DNA from 3 places in the Alteromonas sp. W12 genome. Region 1 is predicted to be linked to each of the others. Evidence: predicted binding sites of a transcription regulator. Region 1 holds the regulator's gene; each other region holds the start of a gene.
What was found. The regulator MetJ, encoded in region 1, represses methionine synthesis genes. The targets are predictions, from matches to a motif close to TAGACGTCTAGACGTCTA.

Region 1 (7,492 bases):
CTGTGTCTGATAAGCGCCTCTAAACCTTGGAATGCAATTTTGGCTTTCATCTCTTCAGCCTGCGCGCGGGTTCTAAACGAGGCGCACTGCATTAAATAGCGTTTGTCAGATTTTTCTTGCTCTTTGACCTCAACTTCTACTTCATATCCTGGAAGGGTCTTAATGTACTCCCATTCTTCTTCAGGAAGCTCAGGTAACGTCTCTTCTGTAGGAGCCACAGGTCGTGAAGCTTGTGTATCCACGTCGTCTTCTACATTGTCTTTTATTGACCACAAAAATGCACCAAAGCCAATCACCAATGCGAATACGCCAACAAGGCGCACAATAGGAAGTCTTCCAGAAACCGGGGCGTTAGATTGCGCATTTGATTGCGCGCTTCTGGCTGGTTTTCTACCTTTACCAGCCGGCTTCTTTTTTTGAGGAGAGCGTCCACGAGAGACATAATCGCGTTGAGCCATAGTCGGCAATATTCCTACTTGTTATCGTTGTTTGTATGCGTAAGAAAACGTCATATACCAAATCTTTATGAAGCAGCAGCTTTCCTGCACTTCAATCCTGCAGAAATTTTAACGTATTGCTACCCAACAAGCTAACTGAAATCGGTAGGATCAATATCTATCGACCACCTTACCTTCATTGCCTGTGGCAACGCCTGTAAAAATGGCAGCGCCAAACGCAGCGCATTGTGAAGCGGCGCACGCTTTTCATGACTGCATACCAGCATAAACCGAAACCTGCCTTGCCGCTTTTCAATCAAACAAGGAAACGGGCCATTTAACGCAATAGCATGCTGCTGGTGAAATACTTGCTTGCTGTCTTGTAAAAAGCGATAGGCCAAACTGCTGTCGGTCGCTTCTGCGCGAATGACAAACTGGCTAATAAAAGGGGGAAGCCCTGCCGCTTTTCGCTCCATTAAAGCGTGTCTGGCGAAATGCCCATAGCCGTTATGTACTAAATCTTGTAGCAAAGGATGGTGGGGATTGTGAGTTTGCAGCCACATTTCACCGGGTTTACTAGCGCGCCCTGCTCTTCCTGCAAGCTGAGTTACAAGCTGAGCGAGCTTTTCTGGTGCTCTAAAATCGGCACTAAAAAGTGCGCCATCACAATCTAGCACCGCCACTAAGGTTACATGCGGAAAATGGTGACCTTTTGATAGTATTTGGGTACCGACCAGCAGCTGGTACTCTTGGCGGTTTATTGCTTCTAGCGTCTGGTGCAGTTTGTCTTTGCCCCGCACGGTATCACTGTCTATTCGTACCTGTTTAACACCGGGAAATAAACTTGCAAGCCCTTGCTCGACTTGCTCGGTCCCTGTGCCCGCCGTAACTAATTCATTGTGATGGCACGCTTCGCAGTTTGATGGCATTGAGCGCATGCTGCCGCAGTGATGACACTGCAAACGGTTCTGCGCTTTATGCACCGTATACGGGCGGTCACAACGCTTACACATGACGGTTTCGCCGCAGTGATGGCAAAGCAGCGCTGGCGCATAGCCTCTGCGATTCACAAACACCAATACCTGATTTCCCGCGTTGATATGCTGGCGCATTATCGTTAGCAAGCCTTGCGAAATACCGTAGTGAATGGGTTGGTCACGCGCGTCCAACACATGCTGATGCGTGCTTTTCGCCCCTCCCGCTCGCTTAGTTAACTGCAAATGGGCATAGCGACCGCTTAGCGCATTATTAAGTGTTTCGAGTGCGGGCGTGGCGCTGCCTAATAAAAGAGGAATATTGTGCTGCTTAGCCCGCATAGCTGCTAGGTCACGGGCGTGGTAGCGAAGTCCATCTTGTTGTTTAAAAGACTCGTCGTGCTCTTCATCCACAATCAGCATGCCGGGGTTGTGCAGCGGGGTGAAAATAGCCGAGCGAGTACCGATGATTATCCCGAGTTCACCTGCTTTTGCTCGCTGCCATACATGTAGCCGTTCTTTATCAGAAAGCTGAGAGTGTAAAACGCCCACTGCAATACCAAAGCGCTTTTCAAAGCGTGACACCGTTTGCGGCGTAAGCCCAATTTCTGGCACAAGTATAAGCACTTGTTTTCCGTCGCGCAGTAAGGGTTCGATGGCTTGAAGGTACACTTCCGTTTTACCGCTACCGGTAACCCCTTCAAGCAAACTTACAGCGAAATTGCCCTGCTGACGATTAAGTGCGGCAATGGCAACCGACTGCTCAGTATCTGGAATTGGCTTTTCAGACACCGATAACGAGGCAAGCCAACTGCCTGACTTAAATTCAGGCGCGACTTCTTCAATGCTTATCAATGACTTTTCGACAAGTGCTTTGACCGCAGGTGCGCCATACTGCTTGCGCGCTTGGGACGCTAATAAGGCACCACCGGCCAGTGCAGTAAAACAGGCTTGTTGTTTAGGCGCCCGCGATAACGTGTCTGCAGTCGTTTGCTTACCTTCTTCGGTAAGCATTAGCATGTCTTGAGGTGTTGGCGCTGCTGACTCGCCTTTGCGCAATAAAACAGGCAGCATGGCGTGCAGCACTTCACCCGGCGCATGATGATAGTACTGCCACAGCCATTGGGCCATTTTCAGCAACACCTCGTCTATAATGGGGCTATCGTCCAGTACCGACTCAATGGCTTTTAGCTTGTTGGAGTTTTCAATGTCGCTTTCAGGTTTGTGTAGAGTTTCAACAACTACACCCACAAGTTTGCGCGGACCGAAAGGCACAACCACTCTTACACCCGCACTTAGTGCGTTATCGTGGGTATACGTGAAAAGTTGGCGCAGCGGCACTGGCACGGCAACTTGGATAAAGGCCATTGCGAAGGTTCTACCTTATTTGACGATTGTTACAGCGCGTAATGCGCTTACTAAGCTTCTTATGTTGAAACTAATTATACTGGGGCTTCTTGCAGACCTATACGTTACAGCAGTTTGCGCTGCTAACAGCTAGCTACACATTTTGCTATTGGCGCATGATTTTGCCACTAGAGCATCTGGCCCAGCCTTGAAAGACAAATATTTAAACATACTTTACAGGTAAGCATAAAAGGAATGTTTTTTGTTTGGCCTTTTTATACGGCTACCTTTTTATACGGCTGCCTTGCCTAGCTCTCTTGTTTAGCATTTGGCCAAAAACCGCTTGATCAAGGCCCTGCCATCCTTTATTATGCGCCGCTCTTTTGCGATAGGCTGTTCTTTGAACGACTTATCATTTGAATTAAGTAACGTATGGTGTGCGACTTCGGGTTGTATAGCGATACGGCCTTATTATGTGAGGTAACCCAATGAAACAAGATATCCACCCAAAATACGAAGAAATCACAGCAACTTGCTCATGTGGTAACGTAATGAACATTCGTTCTACGCTTGGTAAAGACATCAACCTAGACGTATGTTCTTCATGTCACCCATTCTACACTGGTAAGCAACGTAACGTTGACACTGGTGGTCGTGTTGATCGCTTCAAGAAGCGTTTCGGTGCATTGGGCAAAAAGTAAGCCTGATATCGAGTTCAAAAAAAGCGCCTTTATGGCGCTTTTTTATTGCTTAAAATTCACGCTTCACACAAACAAGGTGTGCCAAACAGCGCTTTACCGCCGTTATCCTACGTCAGGCCAGTACCTAGCCAGTGTAACAAGCCCTGCAACTCGCCTTTCTGAAAACGTTTTTAGCTTAATTTACAACATCCAGCGTAACCTGAACTCAGTGAAGGTTTTTAACATTAGATAAATGCCTATCCCAATTGCCGCCACTCACTTTCTTACACTGTTCTTCGCTATCAAAATAAATACCAACGGGTGCTGACTTAATTGGCGCCAAAGCAATATTCACTTGGTTTATGAAGTCTATATCCCAACCATTAGTTAACGCCCGCTGCTTCTCCTGCTCAGTATTAAACACGGCAATCACTTGCGGCGCTCTCCAATGTCCTACGTGAGTTAGCCAAACAAATCCATTATTGGTAGATTTTACGCTTTCACACACATCGGTTAGCACGGTTATTAGTTTTCTTTCTGTCATATCCTCGCCTTCAGCGCGAATTTTGAGTGGGCTTTCACAGGATTTTATCAGAAATATTGGATGGAGAATTAACGAGGTGTCTCCCTGCGTTCTATTTTCCTGATTTGGGTTTCTGTCCAATGCATTTATGAGAACGTAGATCCCTTTGATAGCTTTGTTTTCATCCTCCACACAATAGACCTACAGAATGTTATGACAAGTCAAAATAAATAGCATGAATGGCAATTATAGACCCATTTTACTGGTCTAATTAGTATGCCTAACCTACATTGGTATGTGAGAATTCTGATCAGATATGTACACAGTGACTGGCTGTGTTAGAGTTGCGATCGGCACCTTGATAGTGAGCATTAATTCTGTGAATAATGCATTACTTTCAAGACTTGTGGCGCTTTTGGGTACATAAACTTGAGGCTTGTATCCATTAAGGTATGTGAACAAAATCAGTAAAGGTTAACGCCTAGTCTGCTTTTTCCACATGCCACCTTAGGGCGTATTGATGATTGCTGTAAAACAAAGATCAACAAGCCCTAGTGCTAACAACTATTTATAATCACTTTTGTCATTACTTGGTTGTAACGCGCTTACGTTTATCTACCTATAACTATAACGACAATAAAATAGCTACAGAGCGTGAACGAAAACACCGATGAACCCTACATCTAAGGATACCTTTTTACATGTCAGATTTTAGACAACGCGCACTCGACTATCACGCCAAACCCACACCTGGAAAAATCCGCGTAGAGTTATCTAAACCAGCCGACAGCGTCGATGACCTTGCTCTTGCCTACAGCCCAGGCGTTGCCGAGCCGGTCAGAGAAATTGCCGAAGATGCAGATAACGCCTATAAGTACACGGGTAAAGGAAACCTGGTTGCCGTTATCAGTAACGGAACTGCGATTTTAGGATTGGGTAACCTAGGACCACTGGCATCGAAACCTGTTATGGAAGGAAAAGCCCTTCTGTTTAAACGCTTTGCTGGCCTGGATGCCATTGACATTGAAGTGAAGCATCGTACAACCGAAGAGTTCATTAATACAGTAGCGAATATCGCTGACACATTTGGCGGCATTAACTTAGAAGACATTAAAGCGCCTGAATGCTTTGAGATTGAACAAGAGCTAATTAAGCGCTGTAAAATTCCGGTATTTCATGATGATCAGCACGGTACCGCTATTGTAACTGCAGCGGGCATGCTTAATGCTCTGGAAATTCAGGGTAAAAGCATAGAGAGCGCTAAAATTGTGTGTATGGGTGCCGGTGCAGCAGCGGTCGCTTGTATGGAACTGCTTATTAAGTGTGGTGCCCAGCGTGAGCGTATTTATATGCTAGACAGAAAAGGCGTTATTCATACTCGTCGCGAAGACTTAACTGAGCACAAAAAGCTATTTGCTAACAATACTGACAAGCGTACGCTTGAAGATGTAATGGAAGGCGCGGATATTTTTGTTGGTGTGTCAGGACCGGATGTTTTACCACCAGAAACACTGGCCTTGATGGCTGAAAACCCAATTGTATTTGCATGTTCAAACCCAGACCCTGAGATAAAGCCTGAACTTGCTCACGAAGTACGTAAAGATCTTATTATGGCTACCGGACGCTCGGACTACCCTAACCAAGTTAACAACGTACTGTGTTTCCCGTTTATTTTCCGTGGAGCACTAGATGTTCGTGCAACGGCCATTAACGATGAAATGAAAGTAGCGGCAGTAGAAGCCCTTCGTGCTATCACGAAAGAGCCTGTACCAGAAGAAGTACTAGCTGCCAGTAAGAGTACTAGTCTGACATTTGGTAAGGAGTACATTATTCCTAAACCTATGGACCCGCGTTTATGCGAGCGTATTGCTACCGCCGTATCTAAGGCTGCGATTGAATCTGGCGTTGCACGCGTGCCTGAAAGCCCAGAAGAATAAAATTCTGGCGCATAAAGCAAAAAAATGGAGGGGCTAGTGCCCAACCTTTATTTGCTAAAAAGTGCACTTAGAGAATACAAGTACATAAAAAACGGCGCCGTGTTGTAGGTTATCAATTAGCAATAACTTACAACAAAGCGCCGTTTCTCTTTAATACCAAATATCAGTCGTCTTCCGACACATCGTTTTCGAAGCTTGGATCAATGCCCATTTCTTCCATAATGCGTCTTGCTTCAGCCGGTACGCGATTAGGATTGTCTTTGCGCAGGTCATCATCGTTAGGCAATGGTTGACCGGTAAACGCATGCAAAAATGCTTCGCACAACAGTTCTGAATTAGTGGCGTGACGCAGATTATTGATTTGGCGGCGAGTACGCTCATCAGTAAGCGCCTTAAGCACATTAATAGGTATAGAGACAGTGACTTTCTTTACCTGTTCGCTCTTCTTGCCATGCTCTGCGTAGGGGTGAATATATTTACCGTTCCATTCTGCCATTGTACTAACTCGGTCTACTCTTTTTTATGTTATGAAGAGAAATTCTAAACAAGTTCACGAAAAGGTCAATTGAGCAGTGTAAACCTCTTGACGTCTAGACATATATTCTTTAATTTAGACGTCTAAACGTCTATAAGAATACATTTTTGAGAGAAAAAGCCATGGTTTCTTACGCACAAGGTATCGATGCATTAAACCAGTCCCTGTCGGAACTGCGTGATATTGATGTATCTTTTGAATTCTTTCCGCCTAAAACGGAAGCCATGGAACAGACCCTGTGGAAGTCAGTTGAACGTCTCGCCCCTCTAAAGCCAAGCTACATGTCGGTAACCTACGGCGCGAATAGCGGTGAGCGTGACAGAACCCACGACGTTGTAAAACGCATTCAGCAGCAAACCGGTGTCGCGGCGGTCCCTCACTTGACCGGTGTTGATGCTAGCCGTGATGAGCTTAAGCAAATTGCAAAAGACTACTGGGACTCAGGTATTCGCCGTATTGTTGCGCTTCGTGGCGATTTACCGCCAGGAGTAGAAAAGACAGAGATGTATGCCTCTGATCTTGTTGCCTTGCTAAAAGACGTTGCCGATTTTGATATTTCTGTTGCTGCCTATCCAGAGAAGCACCCTGAAGCACCAAATGCACAGTTTGATTTACTAAACCTTAAGCGCAAAGCAGAAGCAGGTGCCACAGAAGCGATAACCCAGTTCTTTTTCGATACGAGTGTGTACCTTCGATTTAGAGACCGTGCAGCCGCAGCGGGTGTCGACTTAGATATCGTTCCGGGTATTTTGCCGGTAACCAACTACCAAACACTGGTGAAATTTGCGGGGTTCACAAATGTTCATGTGCCGGGATGGTTACACAAAATGTTCGACGGCCTTGATGCCGACGACCAAGCTACCCGTAATCTTATAGGCGCTAACATTGCTATGGACCAAGTTAAAGTACTCGCTAAAGAAGGGGTAAAACACTTCCATTTCTATACTTTGAACCGTAGTGAATTAAGCTACGCCATCTGCCACATGCTCGGCGTGCGTTCAGGCGCTTAATACATACGACAATCAGGACCGTGCTTACGTTTTTTAACGAAGTACTCCA
Region 2 (7,492 bases), on a different contig from region 1:
TCGCGATATCAGCAACTTGTTGAGCCGTTCTTTCTTGTTGCGCTAAGCCTTGGCGTGTGAAGATTAGTGTTGTTGGGCCGTCAGTGCGCTCAATAGCAGACTTCCACGACACAGCAGACTCAACCTGATCACAAGGGCGCCAGTTATCAAGGTTAGGCGTTGCACGTAGCGCAACCACCTGCTCCACCGGCTGGTGAGTTGGGCCGTCTTCACCTAGACCAATTGAATCGTGGGTGTAAACGAAAATTGCAGGCTGCTTCATTAGCGCTGCCATACGTACCGCGTTGCGTGCATATTCCATAAACATTAGGAAGGTTGCACCGTATGCCTTAAAGCCACCGTGAAGGGCAATACCATTCATCATGGCCGACATACCAAACTCACGTACACCGTAATAAATGTAGTTACCTGATGCATCGTTTGCTTCAACGCCTTTGCTACCTTCCCAGATGGTAAGGTTAGAACCTGCAAGGTCAGCAGAGCCGCCTAATAGTTCAGGAAGTAGCGGACCAAACGCATTCAGTGCATTTTGTGACGCTTTACGTGACGCGATATTTTGTGGGTTAGCTTGAAGTTCAGCGATGATAGCGTCTGCTTTGTCGCTGAAATCTGCTGGCAACTCGCCATTTACACGGCGTTTGAATTCTGCTGCAAGCTCTGGGTAGGCGGCTTCGTATGCTGCGAAAGCGTCATTCCACGCGCTTTCCGCGTTTGAACCTTTCTCTTTAGCATCCCAACCAGCGTAAATATCGTCTGGAATTTCGAACGCGCCATGGCTCCAGCCAAGCTTCTCGCGAGTAGCGACAATTTCGTCCTCACCTAGTGGTGCACCGTGACAAGACTCGGTACCTTCTTTATTAGGCGAACCGAAACCAATGGTGGTTTTACAACAAATAAGCGTAGGCTGCGCAGTATTCGCCTGTGCCTTTTCAATGGCGGCTTTCACTTGCTCTGCATCGTGACCGTCAACGCCATCGATCACTTCCCAACCGTAGCTCTTAAAGCGTGCTGGTGTATCGTCGGTGAACCAACCTTCCACTTCGCCATCAATTGAAATGCCGTTGTCATCCCAAAACGCGATAAGCTTACCAAGGCCTAGCGTGCCGGCTAGTGAGCATGTCTCGTGTGAGATACCTTCCATCAAGCAGCCGTCACCCAAGAACGCGTAGGTGTGGTGATCAACAATAGTGTGACCATCTTTGTTGAATTGTGCCGCTAGCACTTTCTCGGCAAGCGCCATACCCACAGCATTACTGATACCTTGACCTAATGGGCCAGTAGTCGTTTCAACACCTGGCGCATAACCGTACTCTGGGTGACCTGGCGTCTTTGAATGCAATTGGCGGAAGTTCTTTAACTCTTCAATTGGCAGTTCGTAGCCTGAAAGGTGAAGAAGAGAGTACAACAGCATCGAGCCGTGACCATTTGAAAGCACAAAGCGATCGCGGTTAGCCCAAGATGGGTTTGCAGGGTTGTGTGATAAGAAATCACCCCATAGTACCTGTGCGATATCAGCCATCCCCATTGGGGCACCTGGGTGACCAGATTTAGCTTGTTGAACGGCATCCATGCTTAATGCACGGATTGCATTGGCGAGTTCACGACGAGAGGGCATGTTGTCTCCTGATTTATTTTGTATCTTTTGTTTCGTATCTTAGCGGGCTAGGCAAGCTAGACGAGCGTAGAGGTAAGGCGTTCGCTCTACTTCTTTATACGAATGAATGTGGCGTTATTCTTACCTATGCCACCTTACAGTTCAATGGGTTTTGATTGCCAATAGTGAAAGTCATAGTAAAAAATGGTCTATACCCTGACCATCACGTATTCCCATTACAGCAAAAACAGTTATATCTGACGCCTAGTTTTACAAATACATCATTAACTTCGACAATTACGACCTGAATAACCCTATAAGTGATCGGGTTGTGTCAACTATTCGTAACGAAGAGACTTTTAGACGTCTAGAAGTAAAGACTGGTATTTATAACTTGTTTTAGTACAATATACGACTATTTTGATAATTTAACGCTTACGGAGCATTTATGGCCACGCATTTATTCACATCCGAGTCAGTGTCTGAAGGACATCCGGACAAAATTGCTGATCAGATCTCAGATGCGGTTCTTGACGCTATTTTAGAACAAGATCCTCGCGCTCGGGTGGCCTGCGAAACGTATGTAAAAACCGGTATGGTTTTAGTGGGTGGTGAAGTAACTACCTCTGCATGGGTAGATATTGAAGAGCTTACCCGAAAAACAGTTAAAGAAATTGGCTACACGCACTCAGATATGGGCTTCGACGCTGATTCATGTGCGGTATTAAATGCTATTGGCAAACAGTCACCTGACATCAATCAAGGTGTTGATCGCGCAAGCCTTGAAGAACAAGGTGCTGGTGACCAAGGTCTAATGTTTGGCTACGCTAGCGACGAAACTGACGTACTAATGCCTGCGCCAATCACGTACTCTCACCGCCTTGTTCAAAAACAAGCTGAAGTGCGTAAATCTGGTAAGCTAGACTGGTTACGCCCAGATGCTAAAAGCCAAATTACTTTCAAATATGAAAACGACAAGCCTGTTGGCATCGACGCGGTTGTGCTTTCAACCCAGCACTGTGATTCAGTAAGCACTGAAACAGTTCGCGAAGCGGTAATGGAAGAAATTATTAAGCCAGTACTGCCTAGTGAATGGATTGATGCAAATACACGCTTTCACATTAACCCAACGGGACGATTCGTTATCGGTGGTCCAATGGGCGACTGTGGCTTAACAGGTCGTAAAATCATTGTTGATACTTACGGTGGTATGGCCCGTCACGGTGGTGGCGCGTTCTCTGGTAAAGATCCATCAAAAGTAGACCGCAGTGCAGCATACGCGGGTCGTTACGTTGCTAAGAACATTGTTGCAGCAGGACTTGCTAAGCGCTGTGAAATCCAAGTGTCTTATGCAATCGGTGTGGCAGAGCCAACGTCTATCAGCATCGATACCTTCGGTACAGGTGTGGTAGATGAGAAAACATTAGTGGCACTGGTCCGTGAACATTTCGACCTACGCCCTTATGGACTTATTCAAATGCTAGACCTCGAGCGCCCTATTTATCGCCCAACGGCTGCGTACGGTCACTTTGGTCGTGATGAATTCCCATGGGAAGCAACAGATAAAGCAGAAGCGTTAAAAGCATCGATTTAATTCGATAACCAAATAACGCTTTTAAATGCGCCGCTCAGTTTATATAACGCTTTGCAAAAAAGTGTTTGTATAAACTAGCGGCGTTTTTTATTTGGCTAGCAAAATCAACGAAACAAATAAAAAACAGCAAAGAATATTTTCATCATCTATTTTTTGCAGCTATGCTTAAATAACGAACACACTATCGCTTGTAGTTTCTGGTTGTTTACAAGCCATGATAACAACAACTTGGGCTCTTCCATGAATGTGGTTACTGGAATTCTTCTGGCACTTACTTTGGCTGCGTCTATGGCGGCTTCCCCCGTGCTCGCGGAAATAAATGCTCCCCACTACAGTCCTATCCAATTCAAAAGCAAAAAAATAGCGCGGTGGCAGCTAAATAGTATGTACCGCATTCAATCTACAACCGAAACTTATCTATACGACAACAGTTATACCTACCCAGCGGGGTCACAAGGTATGTTTAGCGCCAGCAGGCGGTTTAACACTTGGGTTCCGCAAAAGGTCTATGCAACGTACAAAACCAACAATACCGCCTTTCAGCATTACGCAGAGTGGCTTTATTTACCACATGATGTAGGTACTTTTACTCGGTTGGGCTGGCTGCTTGGTAAAAGCGAGGGTTTAAACATGGCGGTAGAGCTTGAACATAGGCAAGTTGGGGAAGAAGAGAATATGGCTCTCTCATTGGGCGTCAATTACTTGTTTTAGGTCACCGCTACATTGCACTCACAGTGCGCTTTTAGTATTACACCCCATCATAAAGACGAAACGTAGTTGCCGTTATGCCAATGATAAGGTTTTTGCGTAAGTCTGTTGAATTACCATCGCGTCGGAACTCGCTCTATGACGCTTAACATCAAGTTGGCTCGCAAGGCGGCTTTTCACCTCATGCCATTGATTCATTTGTGCTTCAGACAAAATATATTCCAATGCTCTACACGTGAAAGACATTTCTACCTGCGCTGCGGCGTAGAGCTTAATTAGCCACGGGTTATCAACGACCCAACCGTCACTGTAAACAACCGTATTGCCAAGGAAGTTATTTAACTCAACACAGACTTTTCGAGGCTCTTCTCCTCGAGTTTGCAGCATCTGCTGCGTTATGCCGTGCAGTGACTCCGCTTTTCGATCCCAGTGAACCCACGAGTCAAAGGGCCGAAGTAGCTTACACCACTTTGCACCATCATAGCGCACGATACCTATTTCAATAGGGTAACTCGCTGCGCCAAATCCACTTGCTTCAATGTCTATTATTGTTGGCAGGGTATTCTTTCGCACTCACGCTCCAAACCGCTGTTTATCCTTGCTTGCAACATACGCAAACCATTTTTATCAGGCGGTTTTACTGCTACCTCGTCACCAGAGGAACAACTAAACAACGTCGAGCACTGTTTAGCAAATGTACAACCACTCTTCTCGAAATATAAGCTAATAGTAGAATCGTGCCACAATTAATGCGCACTCGTTTAGTACACCACCCCGTCGCCAGCGCTCAAAAATCTCGTAAAAGCTCTCAAAAAAGCATCAAACTTATACTAAAGGATAAGACGTTTACGCTAAAAGACTGAGCACATTGCTATACACTTTTAAGGTTAACATTTAGGTAGCCTATTCATGCGTGCACTTTCTATCTTTCTCTCGCTGGCTTGCGTCTTTTCAATTTTTACTGCAAGTAAAGCATTAAGTTCAACGGAGCCTCTGGTGATTGGTATTGACGCCGATCTTTCAGCGGTAGCTGTTGAAGGTGGCTTCGCTATTACAAGAGGGGTCGAGCTTGCCGTCGACGAAATAAATGCCGCTGGTGGGATTCTAGGTCGTCAAATAAAAGTTATTGCGAAAGACCATCGCGGCAACCCAGCTCGAGGTGTATATAACATTGAGCAATTTTCCCAAACTCCCAATTTACTTGCGGTAGTAGGCGGCGTTCATACACCTGTAGTTCTCGCTGAAGTCGACCCAATACACGAAAAAAACATTTTGATGTTGGTTCCTTGGGCAGCGGGGACGCCTATTATCGACAACGGGCACTCACCGAATAACATATTTCGCGTGTCGGTACGCGACGCTGAAGCAGCGTCAGTCCTAATTAATCACGTCAAATATATGGGGCTATCAAATATCGCGTTGGTACTGGAAAGAACAGGATGGGGACGCTCAAACCTTGAATCATTAACACAAGCTGCAAGTAATAATGATATTGATATAACAGCAACCCATTGGATAAATTGGCAGCAGAAAGACTTTTCTGAGGATATCGCGGCAATAAAAAGCGCGAAAGCGGAAGCGATTATTCTTGTCACTAACGTTCCTGAAGGTGTTGTGGTACTCGATGAGATGGCAAAACAAGGCATCGCCTCTCTCCCTGTTGTGTCGCATTGGGGAGTCGCGTCGGGTCAGTTCGCCTCTTTACTTGCAAAGCCCATCGCTAACTACAATGTGTCAGTACTTCAAACCTTCCACTTCAACCACCAGAAAAATACCAAGGCAAAAAGCTTGTTAGAAGCCTATTATAGTAAGTATGGCTTGGTGGATGCGACTGCGATTGGTGGTGTGACAGGTTTGGCTCATGCTTATGATTTAACTCATTTAATCGCGGCAGCTGCCGCGAAAGCTGGTAGTATAGAAGTAGACGCATTACGCGGTGCGCTAGAGTCTCTTCAAAATGTGCAAGGTGCAGTGAAGCACTACACAGCTCCATTTTCAGAGGACAGACACGATGCACTCTGGGCAAAGGATTATTTTATGACTACGTTTAACGAAAAAGGTCACTTGGTAACAACGGGCGTGCAATGATGCAGCAGCCCCCAAGGTTACGCTCTCTTCTGCTTTCAAGCATGTTACCGCGACTGGTTTTACTCGTCGCGGTTTTGTCTATCATTCTGTTTGCTCTCTCTTTCCACTTCATTGTTAAACAAACCGACCAGCTTCAACAACAATCTGTTGATGGTTTAGAACAAGATATCAATTACATTGTTAGCGACACCACTAGACAGCTAGCAGACTTGGCAGCTAACGATATCATCATCAATTCTTTGGTTGATTTCGAGCAAAGGGATAATTACCTTCCCATGTTTTTCCGCTCGTTAAATTTAACTCAGGCGAAAAGTGTCGAGTTTGCGCTATTTGATTTTGCCGGGAACCGGGTGATTGATAAAAACTGGAATGCTGTTATCCCCGAGTCGCTCAGTAGTGCATGGCGCCAGCAAACCCTTGGTTCATCGAATGCATACTCCTCGGTATCAAAGTACGGCGTATTAATAAGCGTTCCAGTTTTACTTAGAGGCGTAGCGGAAGGCGCACTTGTCATGTATGTGGATAGCTTGCAGTCTTTGCTCGCGCCCTATCCCAGACTGACTAACCAGCTTGTTACCGACTCTAGTGGGCATGTCCTGTTTAGCAGTGAGCCATCACTCATTGCTCCCAACTCAAGCTTTTCCGATTTTGATGACAGCGGCTACGCTATAAAAAAGGCTGATTGGCAAAATTTAACCTTATACAGCGTGAAACCCACCATCACCGCATACAGAGAAGCCGCATGGACTGGGATTGTATTGCTGGCAATGATTGTAGGCTTCGTATTTATCATTTTGCATATGGTGAGTATGACGGGAACGCTTGCCGAGCGAACACTTTCGACTTTGTACAATGACATTAAGAATCGACTAAACAGTGATGATAAGACCTCACTACGCCTTGATAGTGAAGTTGAGGCCCAAGAACTTGCGGATATTCGCGAAGCGTTTGACAAACTGATTTGGGATCTGACAGAGGTTTCGCTGTCTAACGAACAGTTTTCCAACGTGTTGGAGTCAATGGGCGATATGCTTGTTGTGGTTGATCAAGACAAGCAAATTTTGCTTTCTAACAAGCGCTTCGACGACTTTTGTCATGACCAGTACGGTGAAAAGAACGGTATTTTGAAGTTCATTATGCAAAAGCTCGCTTCTTCACAGAGCAATGAACTTACACACTTTTCGGTATCAACCGGCCAAGAGCGGTTTGTTCATTGGACTAAAACATCACTGGCCGATGCTAATGGTAATATTCGTGGTGATATCTATGTTGGTAGCGACGAAACTGAACAACGCTCTCTTGAAAGTCACGTTAAAGTGCTCACTCACGCTATGGATGAAGCAACCGTGTCGATCATCATTTCGGACATTAAGCGCGTCGGCCAACCAATAATATACGTAAACAGTGCCTTTGAAGAGCTTACAGGCTACAGTCGTGAAGAAATAATCGGTCATAACTGCAGGTCGATGCAGGGCGATGAAACCAGCAAGCAGACAGTTGACCAAATC
Region 3 (7,492 bases), on a different contig from region 1:
GCGCGAGGGATCTTATACAAACCCTCTATCACGCAGACTTCACGCCCGACACCGATGACGAAATTCCTCGTTTTACGCTAGACGGTGAACTAGGTGTACTTGTAAACACCGGAAACACCTCAGCTGCTAGTGTGAAAGCCGCGGTCAATGCTGACCATGAAACGGAAACTTGGAGCAGTATCTACTTCGCCGAGTTGCTCTATAAAGAAAGCGGTACGCCAACAACAGAGCGGGACATCAGCGCCCAGCGCTTTTTCACTAGCGCGCAGTTCGACTATAAACTCATGAATCCTGGTCGCCGTCTCTTTATGTACGGTGATTACGAAGACGATCAATTTACCGGTTACGATCACCGTGCTTCGCTGGCAGCGGGCTGGTCTCAGCGCCTCTGGCGCAGTGAAGACAGTGAGTTTCGCTATAGCATTGGTCCTGGCTACAGTTTTATTGAAGCTGAAGAAGATAATGAAAGCGTAGTCAACGATGGCATCATTGTAAGAGCGTCCGCCGAATACAAATACCACTGGAGTTCAGGTGCTAAGCTAAGGCAGTTTGTTAGCACTGAGGCGGGTGAAGAAAATATGAAATCACGGTCAGAAACTTCGCTTTCAGCTAACGTATTTGGTTCACTGGCGATGAAGCTATCCTTCATACTAAACCATGAAACAGACACCGCAGAAGATGTCGCAGCCTTAAGTACAGAGACCTCTGTGGCGCTGGTCTATCAGTTTTTTTAGTCAATTAGTGTAAATTAACGGGTTATCTTTGGCTTTTTACCGTGTTCGCATTGACTGAGAGCTTTGAAAATGTACACTGCGCACCATTGTTTGTAGTGCTTGCCGCCTCGCGGCACTGCCTAGCAGATCTGTTTAAAAACTCGTGTTGTACCGCCTTGCAGTTCAAAAGGTATCGAGTACAACGAATGGACCGATAATCAATAGGATTGTTCAATGAAAAAGCAAGTGCTTGCATCTTTAATTGCAATTTCTCTTTCTCCAGCCGCTTTTGCTCAAGACGATGAAGTTAAGCCTTTTACAATGGAAGGTGAGCTAGGTTTTATCTCAACAACAGGTAACACTGAAACCACGTCAATTACTGCAGGTATAGTAGCGCACCAAGAGCTAGAAAATTGGAGTAACGACTACGCCCTTGAAGGCCTTTATAAAAGAGAAACTACTCAAGACGCCTCTGGCGAAGAAGTAGAGCGTACTTCTGCTCAAAGTTTCTTCGGTTCTGCACAAGGTAACTATAAACTAGAAAATCCAGATAACCGCTTGTTCGGCTTTGCTTCGTACGAAGACAACCGTTTTAGCAACTTTAACTACCAGTCTACTGTTGCTGCGGGTTGGAACCAAAAAGTTCTTGAGAACAAGCGTCACACCCTTGAATATTCAATCGGTCCTGGTTACTCATTCATCGAAACTCAGGATGGTGAAAACCTAGATAGCATGATTGTTCGTGCGTCATCAGCTTATTCTTGGAAAATTTCTGATACCGCCAAATTTACGCAAACAGTAAGTACCGAAGTGGGTTCTGACAACACGAAATCACGTGCTGAGTCAGCCCTTACAGCTACAATCAGCGGTAACCTTTCAATGCGTCTTTCTTTCAAGCTTGACCACAACACCAATGTTGAAGACGACGTTGAAAAACTAGACACAGAAACAGCAGTTAGCTTAGTTTACAACTTCTTCTAAGCCTACCTTATATGCTCAGCGCACTGAAGTAGGGCTGGGCACTTCAACGCATTGAAGTAAAATCACAGGCATAAAAAAACGCTGCACATTGTGCAGCGTTTTTATTTAGCCTTTAAACAACTCTTCTTAGTGAAGAATACGTGTCTTAATTGTGCCATCAATTTGCTGAAGCTCTGCAAGTGCCTCATAACCACGGTCTTCTTTAACATCAACTACTACATAACCAATTTCTGCGTTAGTTTGTAGGTACTGGGCTTCGATGTTGATGCCTTTTTCTGCAAACGCTTGGTTAATCTGAGTAAGAATACCTGGCTGGTTTTTGTGTACGTGAAGTAGGCGTGAACGACCAGTATGTTCTGGCAGTGACACTTCAGGGAAGTTAACGGCTGACAGCGTTGAACCGTTATCGCTGTACTTCGCGAGTTTACCCGCCACTTCAATACCAATATTTTCTTGCGCTTCTTGCGTGCTGCCGCCCACATGCGGGGTCAGAATGACATTATCGAACGCGCGAAGCGGCGACTCGAATTCTTCAGTATTAGATTTAGGCTCAACCGGGAATACATCAATAGCAGCGCCGTTTAATTGGCCGCTTTCCAATGCCTTCGCAAGCGCATCGATATCTACCACAGTACCGCGAGACGCGTTAATCAAAATGCTGCCTTTCTTCATTTGAGACAGCTCTTTTTCACCAATCATATCTTGAGTTTGTGGTGTTTCAGGAACGTGAAGTGAAACAACGTCAGAGGTATTAAGCAGCTTTTCAAGCGATTTTACCTGGGCAGAATTACCTAGCACAAGCTTGTCTTCGATATCGAAAAATTGAACGCGCATACCTAGGTGTTCAGCAAGAATACTCAGCTGTGTGCCTATATGACCATAACCAATGATACCAAGTGTCTTTCCGCGGGCTTCATATGAGCCGACTGCCGTTTTTTCCCACTCACCGCGGTGAGCCTTGGCATTTTTACTCGGCACCTGGCGAAGTAAAAGGATAATTTGGCCAAGTACAAGTTCTGCAACCGAACGAGTGTTAGAAAATGGCGCGTTAAACACGGGAATGCCGCGGCGTTGGGTGGCTTCAAGATCAACTTGGTTGGTGCCAATACAGAAACAACCGATAGCCACAAGCTTTTGTGCTGCTTCAACTACCTTCTCTGTAATTTGAGTACGCGAGCGAATACCAACAAAGTGGGCGTCTTTAATTTTCTCAATTAACTCGTCTTCAGGAAGAGAGGTCTTGAGAAATTCAATATTGCTATACCCATTGCTTTTTAGTGTCTCCAAAGCACTTTGGTGAACACCTTCCAACAACAAAATTCGGATCTTATCCTTCTCTAATGAAACTTTGCTCATGAACTCGCTATCTCTCACTGATGTAATTTTGGTTTGCTTGCACCGCAATCCAAGACTCTCAGAAACCTGCCATTATTAAACACAAGGCTGCGTATAACCTGCGCTGCAACGACATCGCTTTGCAGCTCTGAAAGCCTTGCTTGGGCATTATTGCTACCAAGCTTTTATAATCACGTTGATTGCTTTCGTTATTAAGGAATTGGCCTTAACTAACGTAAAAGTTAAGACGCTTAGTGAACTTCTTTTAAGGACATCTAGACGTCTAAACGGAAACTAACAGAAAACGCGTTAAGTTGAAAGTAGTATTTTGTATAGCTTTTCACCGCACTATACGTCTTACTCAGTTATCACTTAAAGGTTTCAACACCACTATCTGTAGCACTTAGCACTATGTCCGCGCCTCGTAGTGCGAAAATGCCGTTCGTTACCACGCCAGGAATATTATTTATTTTTTGTTCTAGCTCACGAGGATTCAGAATCTCAAGGTTGTGAACATCTAAAATAACGTTGCCGTTATCGGTGACAACACCTTGTCTATATTCAGGATCGCCACCAAGCTTTACTAGCTCTCGTGCTACGAAAGAACGAGCCATGGGAATAACTTCAACGGGAAGGGGGAACGAGCCCAACACAGGAACGCGCTTACTTTCATCAACAATACACACAAACGTGGTCGCCGCACCGGCTACAATTTTCTCGCGAGTGAGTGCTGCGCCTCCGCCTTTAATCATATGCTTGTGTTCGGTCACTTCATCGGCACCGTCGATATAAACCGATAGGTTGCTGACTTCGTTTAACTCGAATACCTCAATGCCTAAGGCTTTTAAACGCTCGGTAGAGGCTTCTGAACTTGATACTGCACCTTCAATTTTGTGTTTAATTTTACCGAGTTCTTCAATAAAGAAATTTACGGTAGAACCTGTACCCACACCGACAATGCTGTCTGCTTCAACATATTCGATGGCTGCTTTGGCTACGGCTTGTTTTTTTGCGTTCTGATCCATGGTCATTCTCCGACTTATTGTGTTCGCAAGTGTAACTTATAAGCGCACGTGAACCCACAAGTTCGTATGTTCAATTTGTTATAATGACTATCACGGTTTAGTGAATTGCAGTGTGCGCGAGGGCGTCACGATGGCATCAAGGGGGACATCCCATGGTGCAACGGGCAGAGCATCTACTTCTTGAATGTCGTGGGCAATACCCACTAACTTAGGCGTTTTACTAACCGAAAATGAATGTGAATCTGGCGCGCGTTGGGTAAAACTCAAAGTTCGGTCGTAGTAGCCGCCCCCCATACCCAGGCGATTGCCGTTTACATCAAACCCTACAAGCGGCATAAGAATAACGTCGCATTGCCTAACAGGAACGACGTTTTCACACGACAATACTGGCTCTTCAATGTTGTACTTATTCTTCACCAATTGAGAGTGCTGGGTATAAGACAAAAATAACAAATGTCCTTTACATACGGGGTGTAATACAGGTAGAGCGAATTTTTTATCATGTGTAGACTGCCAAATAGACTCGATAAAATAGGTTAAATTGACCTCGCCATCGTTAACCAAATATCCGGCTATGGTCGTGCTGTTATCAAGAAAGGGCAGTGTACGTAGTCGTGAAGCAATGCGCTTAGCGGCGTCCGTATGTTGCTGGTTAGTTAACCCTCGGCGTGCCTCGCGAAGCTTTTTTCTAAGCTGAGCGCGGGCCTGCATGTCTTCATTAGAAACGCTTGTTTGTATGGTTTGCGACGGCGCAATCTGCGTTGGTTTCATTGCTAAAGCTGGTGCTGAAGCCGTTTCCGTTGAATTAACCTTGTTAGACGCCAACGATCTAGAAGTACCGCTTCCTGAAGATGAGGGGGACATGGTAGAGGAGTTCTCCTGTCTTACAATTGAGTTAGCTTATACTACCACGGCTGTTAAAAAGGTTTGTTGGGCTAGGTAAAGATGACTCAGGTAAAATCACTTTGGTAAAACTACTTAGATAAAGCTACCTAAATAAAACAAATAGAATCATTGGTCTGGATGCCCTAAATAGTGATTGAGCACACGCACCAATTCACTACTATCTATCGGTTTAGTGAGTACGTCATCAAGACCTTGTTCTCGCAAATATTCAGGCTGGGTAATGACATCGGCCGTCAATGCAACAATAGGTAAGTTTGGCTTAAACCCCTTTATTTTTACTGTTGCTTCATCGCCTTGAATACCTGGTAAATTAAGATCCATAAGAACTAAGTCGACTGGATTAGACTTGGCGTATTCAACGCCTTCCTCGCCAGTGCTTACTACAGAAAGCGACACGCCCAGTTTTTCAAACAAAGTTTGAATAACCACTTGGTTTATATAGTGATCTTCAACTACCAATACATTTACTGAGTTATCTATGTTTACTTGGGCAACAAAGCTACGCGGTTGTGCCTCAACGAACTGGTTTGCGCTTAGGGCGTCGGCAGGTAAGGTCACACTTATTCGGGTACCGTGATTCAACTTACTACTAACTTTAATAGACCCGTCCATGAGCTCGACAAGGCGCTTCGATATATTCAAGCCTAAGCCGGTTCCACTTATCTGACGGGCGTTTTCCATTCGCTCGAAAGGTGTAAAAAGCCGCTTTTGATCGTCATCGCTCATACCAATGCCTTGATCAATGACATTAAATATTACCTTGCCGCTTTTGTATTTTACCTGCGCTTTTACTGACTTGCCGTGATTAGTGAACTTAATCGCATTCGATAGCAAGTTAAGCGCAACTTGACCAAATTTGGTGTCATCGAAAAACAACGAGTCGGGCACAGCGTCATCAATACTAGTGCTAAATACGATACCGCTGTCTTCAGCGCGGATCTTAGTAAGCGAAAATAAGTGGGTGAAAAAGTCTTTGGTATTCACCGCGCGTGGCATCACACGCATTTTCCCCGCTTCTATCTGCTTTATATCTAAAACAGAATTTACTATTTCTAAAAGCCTTTCACCGCTTTGGCTTACATGAGAAAGCGGGGTGGTAAATGACGAGGGTAAATTTAACTTTTGGGCTTCGCCTTCAAGCAACTGACTAAACGTATTAATGGCATTAAGCGGTGTTCTAATTTCGTGGCTTACGTAAGAAAGAAAGTCAGACTTGAATTGACTGGTGCGCTCAAGCTCTCGGTTTTTCCGCTTTAACTCTAAATGTGCTACTACCGATTTACTTAAGGTTTGGAGCGAGGCTTTTTGTGTTTCGGTTAGCTTGCGTGGTTTGCTATCAATGGCGCACAGCGTGCCAATTGCATGGCCAGACGGGGTAATCAGTGGTGCGCCGGCGTAAAACCGAATATCAGGCGCGCCAGTCACCAGCGGGTTATCGTGAAACCGGGGGTCTAACTTAGCGTTAGGTATTTCAAACACATCGCTTTGCAAAATAGCATGTGAGCAAAACGCGATGTCTCGTGATGTTTCTTCTGCGTCTAAACCTACTCTTGATTTAAACCATTGGCGGTTTGGATCAATGAGGCTGATAAGCGCAATAGGGGTTTCACAAATTTGAGAGGCCAGGGCTGTAAGGTCATCAAAGAGTTGTTCAGCTTCAGTATCGAGTACGTCGTAGCTGAGCAGTTCGGCAAGACGTTCATCTTCATTTTGAGGGAGGGGCGCCGCTTTCATAACCGTTGAGTTTAAACCTAGCTGTAAATAAAAAAGGGATTGTGTATTAACAATCCCTTAAACATATCATAGAGCGTAGGTGTCTATGAATAGTTGTTCCAGCTTTTTGTGGTCAACTTTGGTCGCTACCTTTATGGTATTTGCTTCATTCCATAGTGGACTCGGTGTTGTACCTTTAGGCGCAACTACAGTTTGCCCTCTATCTAGTGTCCCTGTTCCAACGCGAACGTGACCTTCAGTTAGTTCAAATAGCTCAGGGTGGCGAAGGTGAGCAATCGGGAATGCATCGTGGAAGAAACACACGCGATCTTCACGGTTTTGCGAGTAGAAATCCATGTAGAACTGGGCGCTTTCTTTCACAAAACCACCAAGGGTATTGTTTTTCTCTTCAAGCTTTTCAACAAAGGCTGGTGAGAACGGCGTGAAGTTTGTTACGTCCAAACCAAACATGGTCAGTTCCCAGTCTGCTGCGAAAACGATTTCTGCAGCATGTGCATCGTTCCAAATGTTCGCTTCAGCTACCGGCGTAACGTTACCTGGTACAAACGCTGCACCACCCATTATGCTAACGCCTTTTACCAACTTAGGAAGTTCTGGCTCAAGACGAAGCGCAAGGGCCAAGTTACCTAGTGGGCCAATAGCAACAATAGTAACTTCGCCAGGGTACTTACGTGCCATATCAACGATAAACTGCGCAGAGCTGCGTGGGTCAAGCTCGGTTTTAGGCGCTTCAGGTTTAATATGACCGAAGCCGTGCTCACCGTGTACGAAGTGTGCGTACGTTGACTCTGGGCCAAC

Region 2: the regulator MetJ is predicted to act here: its motif matches at 1,955-1,972, upstream of metK (methionine adenosyltransferase).
Region 3: the regulator MetJ is predicted to act here: its motif matches at 3,306-3,323, upstream of serA (phosphoglycerate dehydrogenase).

The regions. Positions count from the first base shown of each region.
Region 1 is NZ_LQXH01000012.1:136,484-143,975, forward strand. Features, by position in the region: gene AWH61_RS18245 (cbb3-type cytochrome oxidase assembly protein) at 1-458, opposite strand, end outside; gene priA (primosomal protein N') at 590-2,779, opposite strand; gene rpmE (50S ribosomal protein L31) at 3,247-3,459, shown strand; gene AWH61_RS18265 (hypothetical protein) at 3,665-3,982, opposite strand; gene AWH61_RS18270 (malic enzyme-like NAD(P)-binding protein) at 4,663-5,898, shown strand; gene metJ (met regulon transcriptional regulator MetJ) at 6,062-6,394, opposite strand; gene metF (methylenetetrahydrofolate reductase) at 6,556-7,443, shown strand.
Region 2 is NZ_LQXH01000001.1:297,007-304,498, reverse strand. Features, by position in the region: gene tkt (transketolase) at 1-1,615, opposite strand, end outside; gene metK (methionine adenosyltransferase) at 2,043-3,188, shown strand; gene AWH61_RS01260 (hypothetical protein) at 3,429-3,899, shown strand; gene AWH61_RS01255 (3'-5' exonuclease) at 3,972-4,469, opposite strand; gene AWH61_RS01250 (ABC transporter substrate-binding protein) at 4,806-5,984, shown strand; gene AWH61_RS01245 (ATP-binding protein) at 5,981-7,492, shown strand, end outside.
Region 3 is NZ_LQXH01000007.1:462,805-470,296, forward strand. Features, by position in the region: gene AWH61_RS09610 (DUF481 domain-containing protein) at 1-734, shown strand, start outside; gene AWH61_RS09615 (DUF481 domain-containing protein) at 948-1,694, shown strand; gene serA (phosphoglycerate dehydrogenase) at 1,821-3,050, opposite strand; gene rpiA (ribose-5-phosphate isomerase RpiA) at 3,398-4,054, opposite strand; gene AWH61_RS09630 (5-formyltetrahydrofolate cyclo-ligase) at 4,145-4,765, opposite strand; gene AWH61_RS09640 (hybrid sensor histidine kinase/response regulator) at 5,066-6,694, opposite strand; gene AWH61_RS09645 (nucleoside hydrolase) at 6,761-7,492, opposite strand, start outside.